2 regions of the Bacillus sp. T-10(2022) genome follow, and region 1 is predicted to be linked to the other one. Evidence: predicted binding sites of a transcription regulator. Region 1 holds the regulator's gene; the other holds the start of a gene.
The links. The regulator NrdR, encoded in region 1, represses ribonucleotide reductase genes. The targets are predictions, from matches to a motif close to AACACNATATATNGTGTT.
Positions count from the first base shown of each region.

Region 1 (8,263 bases):
GACAGACGATAAGGGGAATAGGCCGTCGGGGCAAGTTCCTCATTTTCACCTTGGATGATTATTCGATGGTTTCGCATTTAAGAATGGAGGGGAAATACGGCGTGCATCCAAAAGAAGAGCCGTATGATAAGCATACCCATGTGATCTTCACTTTCACTGATGGCAGTGAACTTCGGTACAGGGATGTCCGGAAATTCGGAACGATGCATCTATTTGCCAAAGGGGAAGAACTTGATCGGCTGCCCCTGTTGCATTTAGGGCCGGAACCGTTGTCTGAAGATTTTACTGTCGAGGGGCTAAGTAGGAAGCTGGCAAGAACCAACAGGAAAATCAAGCCCGTTCTCCTTGATCAAACGGTTGTCGTAGGGATTGGGAATATATATGTGGACGAGTCGTTATTCCGCTCCCGTATCCATCCGGAGAGAATCGCTTCTTCACTCTCATTGCAGGAAATCAAGACGTTGCATGCTGAAATCATTGCGACTTTAGGGGAAGCTGTGGAAAAAGGCGGAAGTACGATTCGTTCATACATTAATTCCCAAGGGCAAATCGGCATGTTTCAGTTGGAACTGAATGTTTATGGACGAAAAGGCGAGAACTGCAAAGCATGCGGCACGCCCCTTGAGAAACTGGTTGTTGCAGGACGGGGTACACATATTTGCCCGTTATGCCAGCCGCTTAAATAGGTAATGTTTTTAAAAACACATCGGATGGGCTCCTTCCATATACTAGGGTAGCAACGTGTAGGGAAGGAGTAATATTCCGATGTGGCTACAAATTATTTTTCTCGCTTTTGCAGTTAGTATTGACGGATTTGGCGTAGGTTTGACATTCGGTATGCGGAAGATGAAAATCCCCTTAAGGTCAATAGCGGTCATCTCATTTTGTTCTGCATTGAGTTTAGGTATAGCGATGGTCATCGGACAATTCATCAGTCAGCTCATATCTATCGGGGCGGCTGAAAAAACAGGCGGCATCATCCTCATTTTTCTTGGTGCCTGGATGGTATACCAGTATTTTAAGCCTGAAAAAGATTTGAAAGATGATAGATATCATGAAAAGATCATCTTTAATTTTGAAATTAAATCACTTGGGGTAGTGATTAATATTTTACAAAAACCATTGAATGCCGATTTTGATAAATCAGGTACGATTACAGGTGTTGAAGCGCTTGTTCTGGGGTTTGCACTTTCGCTGGATGCGTTCGGGGCCGGAGTAGGAGCGGCTATGATCGGGATTTCACCCATCATCCTCGCAGGGTGCATCGCTGTTATGAGTTCGATTTTCATTTGGAGCGGAATTCAAAGCGGGAAATTGCTCTCAAATAATAAAGTTGTCCAGCATTTGACCTTTCTTCCAGGTGTACTATTGATTATCATCGGTTTATTCAAGTTATGATAAGTTTAAAAGGGGGAGCTTATGGGACAAATCATCGGAATCACCGGAGGCATTGCCAGTGGGAAAAGCACCGTTAGCCTCTATTTACAGGAACTCGGATTCACGATTGTCGATGCTGATCTGGCTTCCCGTGCTGTCGTTGAGCCAGGTGAAGAAGCCTATCACCAAGTTGTGAAGGCATTTGGTGAAGATATCTTATTGACGGATGGGAATATAGATCGCGTAAAGCTCGGGTCGATTATATTTAATGATCAAGAAAAGAGATTGCTATTGAATGGCATCGTTCATCCTGCCGTCAGGAATTGGATGCGGCTGAAAACGGAAGCGGCACTATCATCAGGAGAAGAAACGGTGTTCATGGATATTCCGCTCCTATTCGAAAGCAAGCTGACATTCATGGTGGATAAGACGCTTTTGATCTATGTGGATGAGCAAGTTCAATTGCAGCGATTAATGAACAGGAATGGTCTTTCGGAGACGGAGGCACTTGCCAGGATCAATTCGCAAATGCCCTTGGCTGATAAAAAGGCTTTAGCGGATGCCGTCATCGATAATAATGGGGACATTAATGAAACGAAGCGGCAAGTGAAGTCCATACTTAGCGAATGGTATGTCATATAATCATGATAAAAAGAAGAAACCGCCCGGTTTCTTCTTTTTATGTTGAAAAAATAAGAACAATCCACATTTTTATTAGCACAATTCCTCTGAATTATGTTATACTAATTACATACGAAAGGTAATAAGTATAACACTAATATTTTCTGGAGGGTCCGAACAATGAATTCAAGAATAGCGATTAACGGATTTGGGAGAATTGGAAGAATGGTTTTCCGAAAAGCCATATTAGATGAGAGTTTGGACATTGTTGCCATTAATGCAAGCTATCCAGCTGAAACTTTAGCACACTTACTAAAATATGATACGATACATGGTAAATTCGACGGTATCATTATAGCTGAAGATGATTCACTAGTAGTGAATGGCCGCCGAGTAAAACTAATAAATAACCGCGATCCAAAGCTATTGCCTTGGAAAGAGATGAACATAGATATTGTAATTGAAGCCACTGGTAAATTCAATGATCGTTCTAAAGCGGCTCTTCATTTAGACGCAGGAGCAAAAAGAGTTATTTTATCAGCCCCGGGTAAAAATGAAGACGTTACCATTGTAATGGGAGTAAATCAGGAAGTGCTGGAAATTGACAAGCATTTCGTCATATCCAATGCATCTTGTACAACGAACTGCCTTGGACCGGTTGCAAAAGTGCTTGATGAAAAATTTGGCATAAACAACGGTTTAATGACAACGATACATTCTTATACAAATGATCAAAATAATATCGATAACCCGCACAAAGACTTGAGACGTGCCCGTGCCGCTGCGGAAAGCATGATTCCTACGACTACAGGAGCTGCAAAAGCCATCTCACTAGTTTTGCCGCAATTAAAAGGCAAGCTTCATGGAATGGCGATACGCGTACCGACACCTAACGTATCTTTAGTCGATCTTGTTGTGGATTTAAACTGTGATGTCACGATTGATGAAGTGAACCAAGCCTTCATCGATGCTTCAGAAAATGAACTCAAAGGAATCATGGAATTCACGATGGAACCTTTAGTTTCCAGTGATTTCAAAACGAATCCACACTCTGCAATCATCGATGGGTTGACGACGATGATGATCGGGGACAGGAAAGTGAAAGTCCTTGCATGGTATGATAATGAGTGGGGTTACTCCAACCGGGTAGTGGACCTAGTGAAATTGGTTGGCTCAGAGTTGAAAAAAACTTCAGAAGTCGAATTATCAGTAAAATAAAAAGAAAAAGCCGAGCCTGCTAAAATTTTTTAGCGGGCTATTTTTAATACAGTGATCAATCAATTCCTTGCTGCTTTAAGGCGCTGAATAAACCAGAATACAGAATTTGCTCCAATCGCAATATCCCTATTACATATAAAGTTTATCTTTCCAAAAATTCAATTTGGAGTTGCAAAAAAAATTCAAACCATATATACTATGAATCGTGAACTTCTTCAATAGCGGTTTGCATGATGGCTACTTAAAGGGTTAGGACCTCTTTGGACTAACTTTCCCCCGTGGTAGTTATCAGAACTTATTTTTAAATCATGGTAAGGGGGAAGCTTAATATGGAAACAGCTTACACTATGGAAACTATGGGTAGACACGTCATTTCTGAACTTTGGGGTTGTGACTTTGAAAAACTGAACAATATCGATTTAATTGAAAAGATTTTTGTTGATGCTGCTTTGAAATCAGGTGCAGAGGTACGAGAAGTTGCCTTTCACAAATTTGCTCCACAAGGAGTCAGCGGGGTTGTCATCATTTCTGAATCACACTTAACGATTCACAGTTTTCCAGAACACGGCTATGCGAGCATTGATGTCTATACATGCGGTAACTTGGATCCGAATATTGCGGCAGATTATATTGCAGAAGCTTTGAATGCGCAAACACGTGAAAACATAGAATTACCACGTGGATTAGGTCCTGTACAAATGAAAAAAGCCAATATAAGTGCCCTATAAAAAACACGTATACACAGAGATGCCATGGGTGCATCTCTTTTTTAATGCAATCAATCGGCAGTCTGCTCCCCTTATAGGGGAGGCTGCCCTTGCAGCATAAAGACTTTGACAACGGTGCTTCAACGGCAGAACAAAAAGTGCCTGCTGCCGGAAGTTACACTTTTTACTTGTACTGGCCGTTCCATTTAATATAAGATTAAGATAGAGAAGTAATTCCTTGGGGAACATTTAGATAGGGGAGTCCTACATAAAATACGGAGCTGATAATGATGAAATGCCCATCATGTCAATATAACGGAACAAGAGTGCTCGATTCCAGGCCAGTCGATGAAAGTAAATCGATTCGACGACGCCGTGAATGTGAGGCATGTGGTTTTCGATTCACGACATTTGAAAAGGTGGAGGAAACACCGCTTATTGTAGTGAAAAAGGGCGGGACGCGGGAAGAGTTCAGTCGTGATAAAATCCTGCGTGGCTTAATCAGGGCTTGCGAAAAACGTCCGGTTCCCTTGAAAGAACTAGAGCAAATTACCAGTTATGTAGAAAAAGAACTACGCAACCAGGGCATATCGGAAGTGAAAAGCGACAGTGTCGGCGAGATGGTGATGGACAAGCTGGCAGAAGTCGATGAGGTTGCCTATGTAAGGTTCGCATCCGTCTATCGACAATTTAAAGACATCAATGTCTTTATCGATGAATTGAAAGATTTGATAAATAAAGAAAGAAAGTAGAGCTGAAGATTCACTTTGGCTCTTTTTTCACTACATCTTTTGAAAGGTTTGAATGGAGATGTCAAAGCATTGGCAAGAATTGCTCCCAGCTGATTCATATTTGGTCTCATCTGCGGGGCTGCTTCATGACTATGATCGGAAAATACTTACCCGACTATATCAACCTCTTATTGGACCTATATGCATTAGCCTATATATGACGTTATGGAGTGAGTTGGAGGAGAACAGGTTATGGTCGGAAACCTCCTCACATTATCAATTAATGAATACCATCGGCCTTAAGTTAGCTGATATTTACGAAGCCCGGCTTTTACTTGAGGGAATCGGTTTGTTGAATGTATATAAGAAATCGAAAAATGAAACGAAGGAATTCATCTATGAGTTAAACCCGCCGCTTTCCCCCCAGCAGTTTTTCACGGATGGAATGCTGAATATTTACTTATACAAAAAAATCGGTAAAGCGCAATTCAACCGGTTAAAGAGATTCTTTTGTGATGACCATATCTTAACCGATCAATATGAAGGTGTGACTAAATCTTTTGCGGAAGTGTTCTCATCAGATCATTTGGATTCTTTATATGTAACGGATGAAGCGAAAAATGAATGGCAACCGATGCCTGAACAGCAATACATCGATCGGACTGAAGGCGTCGAGCCATCGGGGTTTGATGACTTATTTGATTTTGACCTTTTATTTGCCGGGATGAAATCCTCGATCGTACCGAAAAAGGCCTTTACTCCGAAAATAAAAAATACGATTGCCAAACTTGCTTTTTTATATGGCATCGATCCGCTTGAAATGCAAAAACTAGTAATGGATGCCGTTTCATTGGATGATGAGATCGATGAGGAAGTGCTCAGAAAGGCGGCAAGGGACTGGTATCAGATTGAACGACAGGCCGATATGCCTTCCCTTGTCAATCGGGTGCAGCCGATTCGTGAACGGACACAAAAAGAGGAACCGAAAACACAGGAACAAGAGTTAATCCGTCATTTGGAGACGATTTCCCCAAGGGAGCGGCTGATGCAATTGTCTGGCGGTGCAGAGCCATCAAGCGGTGATTTGAAAGTCGTTGAGGGCGTGATGATCAATCAAAAGCTGAATCCGGGTGTCGTCAATGTCTTGATTGAATATGTCATGCTCAAAACGGATATGAAGTTCACGAAGGGCTATGTCGAAAAGCTGGCAGGCCATTGGGCACGACTGAAGGTCTCCACGGTGGTCGAGGCGATGGAGCTGGCTAAAAATGAACATAGGAAATATCAGGACTGGGCTCAAGGAAGCAGGAATGCTGCGAAGGGCAGCCGGAAAAAGGCGATACGGGAAGAAGTGGTTCCGGAGTGGCTTGAGAAAAAAGAAGAAGCACAGCAGGAGCAGAATGCAGATCAGCCTGAATTGGATGCCCAGAAACGCGAGCTTCTGGAGAAATGGAAGCAGTGGAAAGCAGGAGGTGAAATGAACGATGGAAAAGATTAATAGGTCCCTTAATAAATTGGCCAATACAAATCAATTTCAACAGCGTTATGAAAAGCTGAAACAGGAGATTTTTGAAAACGAACAAGTGCGGTTATTTTTGAATGCCAACAGCTCGACGGTCACGAAGGAAATGATTGATAAAAACTTGGGGAAGCTTTATGAGTTCACTTCACAAAGCAATAAGTGTGATAAATGTCCAAGCTTGGATGGCTGCATCAATATGATGCAAGGGTATTATCCCAAATTGGTGGTTCAAGGGAAAGCCCTGAACCTGCATTATGAAGTCTGCCCGCGGAAATTGGCAGAGGATGAAAAGCGGAAACGGGAAAAGTTGATCCGCAGCCTGTATGTACCGAAGGATATTTTAAAGGCGAGCATTGAAGACTTTACCCAAACGGATAATGAAAACAAACGCTTGTCTGTCTTAAGTAAAGCGATGTCGTTCATTATGGAATATGAGCCAGGTAAAAGGCAAAAAGGCTTATATATATATGGGAAATTCGGTGTTGGGAAAACGTACTTATTAGGTGCGATCGCCAATGAACTTGCAAAAAGGCAAATTTCCTCCCTTATTGTCTATGTACCTGATTACTTGAGGGAACTTAAGGGATCGATAGGTGATAATACGGTCAATGAAAAAATTGAAATGGTGAAAACGGCACCTGTCCTCATGCTTGATGATATTGGAGCGGAGTCCATGACGAGCTGGGGACGCGATGAGGTTTTTGGTCCGATTTTGCAATTTAGGATGCTGGAAAACCTGCCGACGTTTTTCACTTCGAATTTTGACTTGAATGGCCTGGAGAACCACCTGACCTTTTCACAGCGTGGTGAGAAGGAAGAAGTGAAGGCGGCCAGGGTACTGGAAAGAATTCAATATTTAGCTGAGCCGGTCAAGCTTGATGGCGTGAATCGGAGAAGATGAAGAAAAGTGGTCTCTTAATGGAGGTCACTTTTTTCTTCTTACAAGGCCCATCCTACTTCTAAACACGTCCCCATCCCCATATACATGAAAAAAGAAGCAAGGGGGAAGGGGGGATGTCGTAGTGCAAATTTCTTTTCAAAACGATTCAGAGGCATTGAAATTACTGAATTTCGTTTCTGCCCATCCACTGGGGGCAGAATTTCAAGCATATATTCGATTTCTTCCGCAACAAGGCATGTATGTGGATATGACGGAGTCTTCAGGTGATGAATGGCTAATTCTGCTTCGTGATGCATTTCATTCTTTTTTATTGGAAGAAAAGACGCTTCCTGTTCTGGAGCAAATAATAGTCGGTAAATTTTTTTATAGGGAACGGGAAGAAATTGAAGCCATCATTGAAATTGCATCATCAATCATCGAGGTGGAAAGAGCCAGGAGTCAAGATGAAGCATTCAGTACGGAGAAACGATTGATTGAGGAAGGACTTCAAAGCATCTTGGCTGGAAAGGTATCTTTTTCATTCGATTCTTTTACGACCTTCCGTTTGAAATCATTTCAGCACACGTTGGAAAAGTATGTCGTCAAAGCGATTGATGAATACAAGCTGGAACAGGACTATCAAAATTTCATTGCTACGCTCCGTGATTGCCTTCATGGGCAGGAGTCGAAATTAAGAAAACTTCACCTGGTGAACCGGGATGGTTTTCATTTCTATGATCAGAAGTTCAGCAAGCTCGACCGTCCAAAAATCAATAGTATGATCGACAGGAGGCTTCTTGCCAAAAGTTCACTATTTCTCGATACGGTGATACTTGCCCCGCTTTTATCGATTGCTCCTGAAAACTTGTGTATCTATACCGATGACAAGGAAGAGGGGCTGATCCAGACCATTTCAAGGATTTTCGAAGAACGGGCCACTATCCTGCCACTTTCGTCATTTGCTATGCATTTGAATGATCTTTCGTGGAAAAAAGAAAATTAACCTTGATTTTCACCGTATAACAAATTATAATTTCCTACATACTATTAAAAAACTAAAAGTTATGATGAGGACAAGGGTATTCTAGTCGCCGATTATCAGAGAGGGGAGCCAACAGGCTGTAAGCTTCCTATTCGCATGGAACACTTACCACCTTTAAACTTCGGCTCGGAAAGCAGGCATTCTGCGAATATGAGCTGACGGGAA
Region 1 covers NZ_CP113518.1:4,117,163-4,125,425, reverse strand. The annotation lists gene mutM (DNA-formamidopyrimidine glycosylase) at 1-686, shown strand, start outside; gene ytaF (sporulation membrane protein YtaF) at 766-1,398, shown strand; gene coaE (dephospho-CoA kinase) at 1,420-2,019, shown strand; gene OSJ91_RS20165 (glyceraldehyde-3-phosphate dehydrogenase) at 2,179-3,216, shown strand; gene speD (adenosylmethionine decarboxylase) at 3,564-3,944, shown strand; gene nrdR (transcriptional regulator NrdR) at 4,214-4,675, shown strand; gene OSJ91_RS20150 (replication initiation and membrane attachment family protein) at 4,734-6,152, shown strand; gene dnaI (primosomal protein DnaI) at 6,139-7,077, shown strand; gene ytxC (sporulation protein YtxC) at 7,199-8,059, shown strand.

Region 2 (8,263 bases), 350 kb from region 1:
CAAAAGGTCATGCAGACCCATTACACCAAGTCCAACCCGTCGCTCGCCCAGTGCCTGTTTTTTGTTTTCATTCAAGAAATAAGGAGTTGCGTCAATGACATTGTCCTGCATACGTACACCGACTTCGACAGTCTGCTTAAGTTTCTCGAAATTAACCGTTTTGCTTTCTTTATCAGCCATTTCAGCCAGATTGACGGCCGCAAGGTTACATACTGAATATGGGGCCAATGGCTGTTCTCCACAAGGGTTCGTGGCTACGACCTGTTGACCGTATGCTTTGGCATTCGTCATTTCATTAGCATTATCGATAAAGAAAATACCTGGTTCAGCAGAATATGTTGCACAAATGTTTATTAAATTCCAAAGCTCTTTAGCTCGGATTTTACGGTAAACACGGACTTTGTGACCCATTTTCTCCCATTCGCGAACATCACCGACATTATGCCATTCTTCATTGTAAATGGCCATTTCTTCGGCATTATAGCTTTCAACATCAGGAAAACGCAATTCGTATTCCGCATCTTGTTCAGCCGCTTCCATGAATTCCTTAGTCAGGCAAATCGAGATATTGGCTCCAGTCAGAAAATCAGAATTATGGACACTGTACGTTCCCCCTGTACGGAGCTTTTCCTCTGCATCCCTAATGATTTTCTCGCTAAATCCGCCTTGGCCAGGAATCTCCTTATAATTGATGATCCCTTGATACATAGCCGTTTCCTGTTCCGTGTGCGGCGTGAATTTCAATTTATCCGTCGCATATTTCTTGATGGCTTCATCTTTAGTATTTTCCACTAGGTAACGCAAAATCCTCGGATTTTGCATTTTAGAAATGATGAACTCTGCAATATCAGGATGCCAATCAGCAAGCATGATCATTTGCGCGCCCCGTCTGCTACCGCCCTGTTCAACTAGATGCGTCAGTTTTGCAATATCGTCAAGCCATGAGACTGAACCGGAGGATTTTCCATTTACCCCTTTTGCCAGAGTGTTTCTAGGACGCAGTGTCGACCCGTTCGTTCCCACTCCGCCGCCGCGGCTCATGATTTCCATCACTTGTTTCCTATGTTCTGAAATCCCTTCACGTGAATCCGGTACGAATGGCATTACATAGCAGTTGAAATAAGTAACATCCGTATTGGAACCCGCACCGTATAATACTCGGCCTGCCGGGACGAAATTAAGGTTCTTTAATTCTTCATAGAATTTATTGAACCATTCCGTTCTCTTTTCTTCCGTGGTTTCCACTGATGCCAATCCCGTTGCATTACGTTTCGCAATTTGTTCATAGTATATTTCAAGCGGCTTTTCGATTATATCCAACGGACGGTTTACAATTCCCGTCTCCACTTCTTCCGGATTATCCAATACGCCACGGAATTCTTCATCCACCAATACCTTGGCTTTTTTGGTTTCCCAATCAATTTCAACGATGTAGCCGAGACCCCTTGCCGGGAATTTCGGATCTTCCTTAATCGTCAACACGACGAAATCGCCTGCCGAGAGTGTGATTTTTTCAGTATCCTTAAAAGAATAGCGGTCAAGCATGACTAGACGGGACACTCCCTTATGCGCCATTTTCATATCAGCCGTTACAGGGTGAACCTGGGGAAATAAAGAAATATCCTTATTCAACCTTTCTAGATCAACCTTTAAAGCTTCTTTTATTACAACCGACATAATTCCCTCTCCTTTATATGTTTCAAGATCCGTTCTTGCTGCCGCAAAAATCTTTATGTAGCCTTACATGTCCGTTTCGCTTAACAAGTACCCTAAATTTATCATAGCGAAACTCAAAAATCAACATATAGTGTTGCATTAAATATTTCAACTACTATATATTGTGTTTGTTTTGAATGACTTTTAATTTTGTCAAACGGTAAATCAATTAATATAGTTAGCAAAAGGGAGGAAAATGTCGATTTACAATAATTTTTCATCAGATTTCAATTAATTTGGACCTTGCTTTTTCCCCATCCCTTTTAGGGCTTATCCCTGCAAGGGATGTGTTATTTGGTCAAACAAATCTGAAAAAACTTTTTTATTATCCACTCTAATTATGCTTCCTCTATCTCATGAAATTCCATTCATCGCTTTCATATTTGCTTTCTGCAATGGCCTTCACTTCCAGCAATTGCTTTTCGGTGAGGACGTATGGCTTTAAATCGACCGAAAGTCCTTCGGCAAACCCTTTTTCAAAAGCTTCTTTCGCTTCAGGGATGGTAATCTTTCTCCCGGCAATGTCATTTATGGCCACAGCTTTGTTTTTTAGGTTTTTTTGCATTCTTTCTTTTACCCTGTCATTTGAGAATTTAAATACGCTAAAGAGCTTATCATCATCAAGTTCAAGCAAAATGGACCCGTGCTGAAGGATGACGCCTTTTTGCCTGGTTTGAGCGCTGCCAGCGACCTTCCTGCCCTCAACGACCAGTTCATACCAGCTTGGAGCATCAAAGCAGACGGAAGACCTGGGCGATTTTAAAGCCGCTTTTTCCTGATCGCTTCGAGGCACTGCAAAATAAGCATCCAATCCCAGGTTCCTGAACCCCATTAATATTCCTTCAGAAATGACACGATAAGCTTCTGTAACGGTAGTCGGCATTCCCGGATAGGATTCTGGAACGATTACGCTATAAGTCAATTCATGCTCGTGCAGTACCGCTCGTCCTCCTGTTGGCCTGCGAACAAACCCAAGGCCCTGCCTTTTTACCTCTCCCATATCAATTTCCGCTTCTGCCTTTTGAAAATAACCGATCGACAATGTCGCTGGATCCCAGCCGTAAAAGCGTATGATCGGCGGAATTTCCCCTTTGCTTTGCCAGTTTAACAGGGCTTCGTCCAGCGCCATATTAAAAGCCGGTGAACAATACCCCGAATCTATAAAACCCCATTTTTCTTTAGTCATCCTTACCCCTCGTTTCGATAGACGTTTTTCAATCCCCCACAAAAAACTCACATGTAGTAGTTTAACAGACTTTAACACTCTAAAAAAGAAAGTGCTATCAAGTCATGAAGAATTTGATGAAAATTCTTTTTGATTATTGGGTAAAGCAATTATATAATAAAGATTGTCTGTATTCGTTAAGGTAGAAGGGAGTTTTTATGTTTGGAAATATTATATACACTGCTCATCATCTTAGGAGTGGTTATTGCGTATTCACTTTTTAATTGGTACCGCCAGCGTAAAATCGTTAAAACACTAACACAGGACGAATTTATCGCTAACTACAGAAAAGTGCAGCTAATCGATGTGCGGGAACCGAATGATTTCGATAATGGTCATATCTTAGGCGCAAGAAACATCCCTATGACTCAAATGAAAACACGCTTGGTCGAAATTAGGCCGGACAAGCCTGTATATTTGTACGCTCAAAGCGAAATCATCAGCGGCAGAGCTGCAGCCATGCTATACAAAAAGGGCTACAGGGAACTTTTTCACCTAAAGGGCGGTTTCAAAATGTGGACCGGGAAAATCAAAGCAAAGAAATAAGACCCCATCTCCGCATGGGCTCTTTTTAATTCAATAGCTCAAGGAAAAGAAAGTTAACTGTTGGACTTTAATGAAATCTTACATAAACATGAAAAATCCCCGCCGGCAGGCAGGGATTTTTTTCGTATAAGCTATCAATCTAGGCTTGATAACGCAGAACAGGTTTTCTTGCAGCAAGAGTTTCATCAAGCCGCTTTATAACGGTTGTATGCGGAGCTTCCTGGACGATTTCAGGAGTTTCTTCCGCTTCCTTGGCAATCTGGATCATCGCATCGATGAACGCATCCAGCGTTTCTTTTGACTCGGTTTCAGTCGGTTCTATCATCATTCCTTCTTCCACGTTCAACGGGAAGTAAATGGTTGGAGGATGATACCCGAAATCCAGCAATCTTTTGGCTATATCGAGAGTCCTTACCCCCAATTTCTTTTGCCGGCGTCCGCTTAATACGAATTCGTGCTTGCAATGACGATTATATGGAAGGTCAAAATAAGGTTCCAACCTGCGCATCATATAATTGGCATTGATGACCGCATTCTCGGTGACGGCTTTAAGGCCATCCGGACCCATTGAACGAATGTACGTATACGCCCTCACATTTATCCCAAAATTACCATAATAAGGTTTTACCCTGCCAATCGATTGCGGACGATCATAATCAAGAACGAATTGCTCGCCTTGTTTGACCACAAGCGGTTTAGGCAAGTAAGGAATCAAGTCCGCCTTCACCCCTACTGGACCGGAACCCGGACCGCCGCCGCCATGCGGACCTGTGAATGTTTTATGGAGATTTAAGTGAACCACATCAAAGCCCATGTCACCCGGGCGTGCTTTTGATAGGACTGCATTCAAATTGGCTCCGTCATAATAAAGCTTCCCACCTGCATCATGGACAAGTTGTGCCATTTCCAAAATGTTCTCTTCAAACAATCCCAATGTATTGGGGTTCGTCAGCATCAAGGCCGCCGTATCAGGTCCGACAACACGCTTTAAATCTTCAAGGTCGACTAATCCATTTTCATCGGATTTCACTGTAATCGTTTCAAGTCCGGCAACAGTGGCAGAGGCAGGATTCGTACCGTGTGCAGAATCAGGTACAATCACTTTCGTCCGTTCTGTATCGCCATTCGCTTCGTGAAAAGCGCGAATCATCATTAACCCTGTCCACTCACCATGAGCACCTGCTGCAGGCTGTAATGTCACTTGGTCCATCCCGGTGATTTCCGTTAAGTGTTCCTGCAAATCAAATAATAGGCCCAATGCTCCCTGTACGGTAGCCGGATCTTGATATGGATGGATATGGGCAAAGCCGTTGAAGCGTGCCACGTTTTCATTTATTTTCGGGTTATATTTCATCGTGCATGAACCCAGCGGATAAAAACCCGAATCCACCCCATGATTCCGTTTGGAGAGTGCTGTATAGTGACGCATGATATCCAGTTCGGACACCTCAGGCAGCTCTGCCTCTTCTTCACGGATGTAGTCGGCAGGAAGAATTTCTTCGAGCGGAATAGTTGCAACATCCATTTCTGGCAGACTGTACCCGATTCGACCGGAAGTACTGATTTCAAAAATGAGTGATTGATCTTTATTATTCATGTTGATCCCCCAATTCCTGCGCAAGTGCATCAATTTCTTCTTTTGTTCTAAGTTCAGTTACCGCAACCAGCATATGGTCTTTCAGCTCAGGATAAACCGTCCCTAAATCAAAGCCGCCGATCATCCCTTTTTCAAAAAGGTTTTTATTGATTTCTGAAAACGAAGCAGGCAGTTTAATGACAAATTCATTGAACGAAGGACCGTCGAATATCACTTCCACCCCTTTTGCCATAATTGCTTTTTTCGCATAATGCGCCTTTTGAATATTTTGCACGGCCATTTCTTTGACACCCTTTTTACCAAGCGCGGTCATTGCAACAGAAGCTGCCAAGGCATTCAAAGCTTGATTGGAACAAATGTTGGATGTGGCTTTGTCACGGCGAATGTGCTGTTCACGAGCTTGAAGCGTCAGTACAAATCCCCTTTTTCCATTTTCATCCACCGTTTGACCGACGAGTCGGCCCGGAACTTTCCGAACAAGTTTATTAGTAACGGCAAAATATCCACAATGAGGTCCACCGAATGCCGCTGGAATGCCGAATGGCTGAGCATCCCCCGTTACGATATCTGCACCAAGTGCACCAGGAGATGTCAAAGCTCCCAATGCAAGCGGATTACTTGAAACGATAAACATCGACTTGACTCCATGAATGATTTCTTCCATTTCTTTCAATGGCTCGATGCGGCCAAAAAAGTTTGGATATTGCACGATCACTCCTGCAATGTCCTCATTCGCCAATTCCCTTAAAGCAGCTAAGTCCGTCACACCGTCTTTATAAGGAATTTCGATCACTTCCACGCGTTGCCCTTTCGCATAGGTCTTCACGACTTCTTTTGATTCAGGATGAACGGCTCCTGAAATGAGAATCTTCTTGCGTCGTGTCTGTCCTGAAGCAAGCATGGCTGCTTCAGCCAGCGCTGTTCCGCCGTCATACATGGAGGAGTTAGCCACATCCATGCCCGTCAATTCACATATCATCGTTTGATATTCAAAGATGGCCTGAAGCTCGCCCTGTGAAATTTCAGGCTGATAAGGTGTATACGCCGTATAAAATTCAGAACGGGATAGAACATGATCGACGATGATCGGTGCATAATGGTCATAGACACCCGCACCAAGGAAGGAAGCATAGTTTTTAAGATCCGCATTCTTGGCAGCAAGCCTTGATAATTCTTTCATTAATGCAGGTTCCGATTTAGCAGGCTTGATATCGTATTCTCCTTGAAAACGAACGCTTTCAGGGATATCATTGAAAAGTTCTTCAGCAGTGGATACACCTATCACTTTCAGCATTTCTTGTTTATCTTGCTCTGTCATGGGTAAATAACGATGTTTCATCTAATGACCATTCCCCTCTATTTACGTGGTTTTTTATAAAAAGGTGTTTGTATTATAACGGCTTTCAAACGTTTGGAACGGATTTCCACTTCGACTTCCGCATCCAGCACCGAAAATTCCTTATGGATAAGTACCAAACCCACGTTTTTCTTCAACGTTGGTGATTGGGTACCGGTCGTGACCTCACCAATGACTTTATCACCGCTGTAGACCTTATACCCATGACGTGGAATGCCACGGTCAATCATTTCAATTCCCACAAGCTTGCGGGGAGCTCCTTTCTCCTTTTGCTCAGCAAGAACGGCTTTCCCGAAAAAATCAACTTCCTTATCCACTTTTACTGCAAAACCAATCCCGGCTTCTATCGGGGTGATGTCCGCTGAAAGCTCCTGCCCATACAACGGCAGTTTCGCTTCAAAACGCAGGGTATCACGAGCACCTAAACCAATCGGCTGAACCCCCTCTTCCTTTCCGGCATCCATAATCGCCTTCCAAAGGGCAGGACCATTTTCACTGTCACTATATATCTCAAAGCCATCCTCACCAGTGTATCCAGTACGGGATACCATCGTGGAGATACCGTTAATCATGACATTTTCCTTGAACTTGAAAAATCCAATTTCATTTAAAGCAGTATTTCCCGATAGTTTTTGTAAAATCTTCTCTGCAGATGGTCCTTGAAGTGCCAGCTGTGTATAGTCACTAGATACATTCTTAATTTGGACATCTTCCGTTAAATGAGCTTGCAGCCAATTGAAATCTTTTTCTGTGTTCGCTGCATTGACCACGAGCAGATAGTCATCCTCAGCCCTTTTATACACGATGAGATCATCAACCGTGCCTCCGTTTTCATAACACATGGCGGTATATTGGGCACCACCCTGTTTCAGCTTTGATATATCATTAGTCAGCATCTTCTGTAAAAAGGAAAGGCTCCCGGGACCCTTAACATCGACTTCTCCCATATGGGAAACATCGAATAACCCCGCTTTTGTACGTACGGCTTCATGTTCGTCCTTTATACCCGAAAATTGGACAGGAAGTTCCCAGCCGCCAAAATCAATCGTTTTACCTCCGTATTCACGATAAACCTCAAATAGTGGTGTTCTTTTTAAATTGGTCAAAAAATGACCCCCTTCAGATTTTTTAAAATTAATTGGCTTCATTATCAAAAGCTTCTTGTCATTACGCATCAGATATCCTGATTCATGATGTGAAAAAAGCACAAAAAAGGACAGAGAAAGCCCGTTTGAGCTTTTTCTCTGTCCTGAAACCTGAAAGTTTACCTATGTAATAGGTTTTCCCCTTTGGTGGCCGTCCCAAAATGGGCGGCGCTCTCCAGAGTTGCGTCCAATAAGAGTTCTTTTGCCTGAGAGATTCACTGCTAAGTTTGCTCCTTCGGCGCTACATCCGTAGTCTCTCCCCTTATCTTCACCCGCATATAAATGGTCTACCAATGAAAGGAAGCCAATAAGCCACCAAGCATCGGTAAAACCCCTGATCATCGTGGAATGCATTCTCTGCCAATTCTCCTGAAACTTCAGAAACCGTTTGATCGGTCTCCTTCAGTAATTTTGGATAAATTAGGAGCCTAAAGCCCATACTAAGAAAACGCGAACTGCAAAATCGATGTACAAAGATTCTTTGTAGCGTTTGGAAATTGGAATTTTCTAAATATACTTATATCCTACCCTAAGAAACTTATCTCTGCAATATCTTTTGAAGAGAAATATTTTTCTTACTTCACATATGAAATGTTCGGGTTTTGACCTTTTATTAAGGAAATTATGATTTAAGAGGGAGTTATTTCTATGAAAATCAATATATCCTTTAATTCTGA
Region 2 covers NZ_CP113518.1:3,770,876-3,779,138, forward strand. The annotation lists gene OSJ91_RS18385 (vitamin B12-dependent ribonucleotide reductase) at 1-1,677, opposite strand, end outside; gene OSJ91_RS18390 (lipoate--protein ligase family protein) at 2,066-2,902, opposite strand; gene OSJ91_RS18395 (rhodanese-like domain-containing protein) at 3,104-3,487, shown strand; gene gcvPB (aminomethyl-transferring glycine dehydrogenase subunit GcvPB) at 3,627-5,084, opposite strand; gene gcvPA (aminomethyl-transferring glycine dehydrogenase subunit GcvPA) at 5,077-6,423, opposite strand; gene gcvT (glycine cleavage system aminomethyltransferase GcvT) at 6,441-7,547, opposite strand; glycine riboswitch at 7,684-7,767, opposite strand; glycine riboswitch at 7,771-7,858, opposite strand; gene OSJ91_RS18415 (DEAD/DEAH box helicase) at 8,235-8,263, shown strand, end outside.
Region 2: the regulator NrdR is predicted to act here: its motif matches at 1,828-1,845, upstream of OSJ91_RS18385 (vitamin B12-dependent ribonucleotide reductase).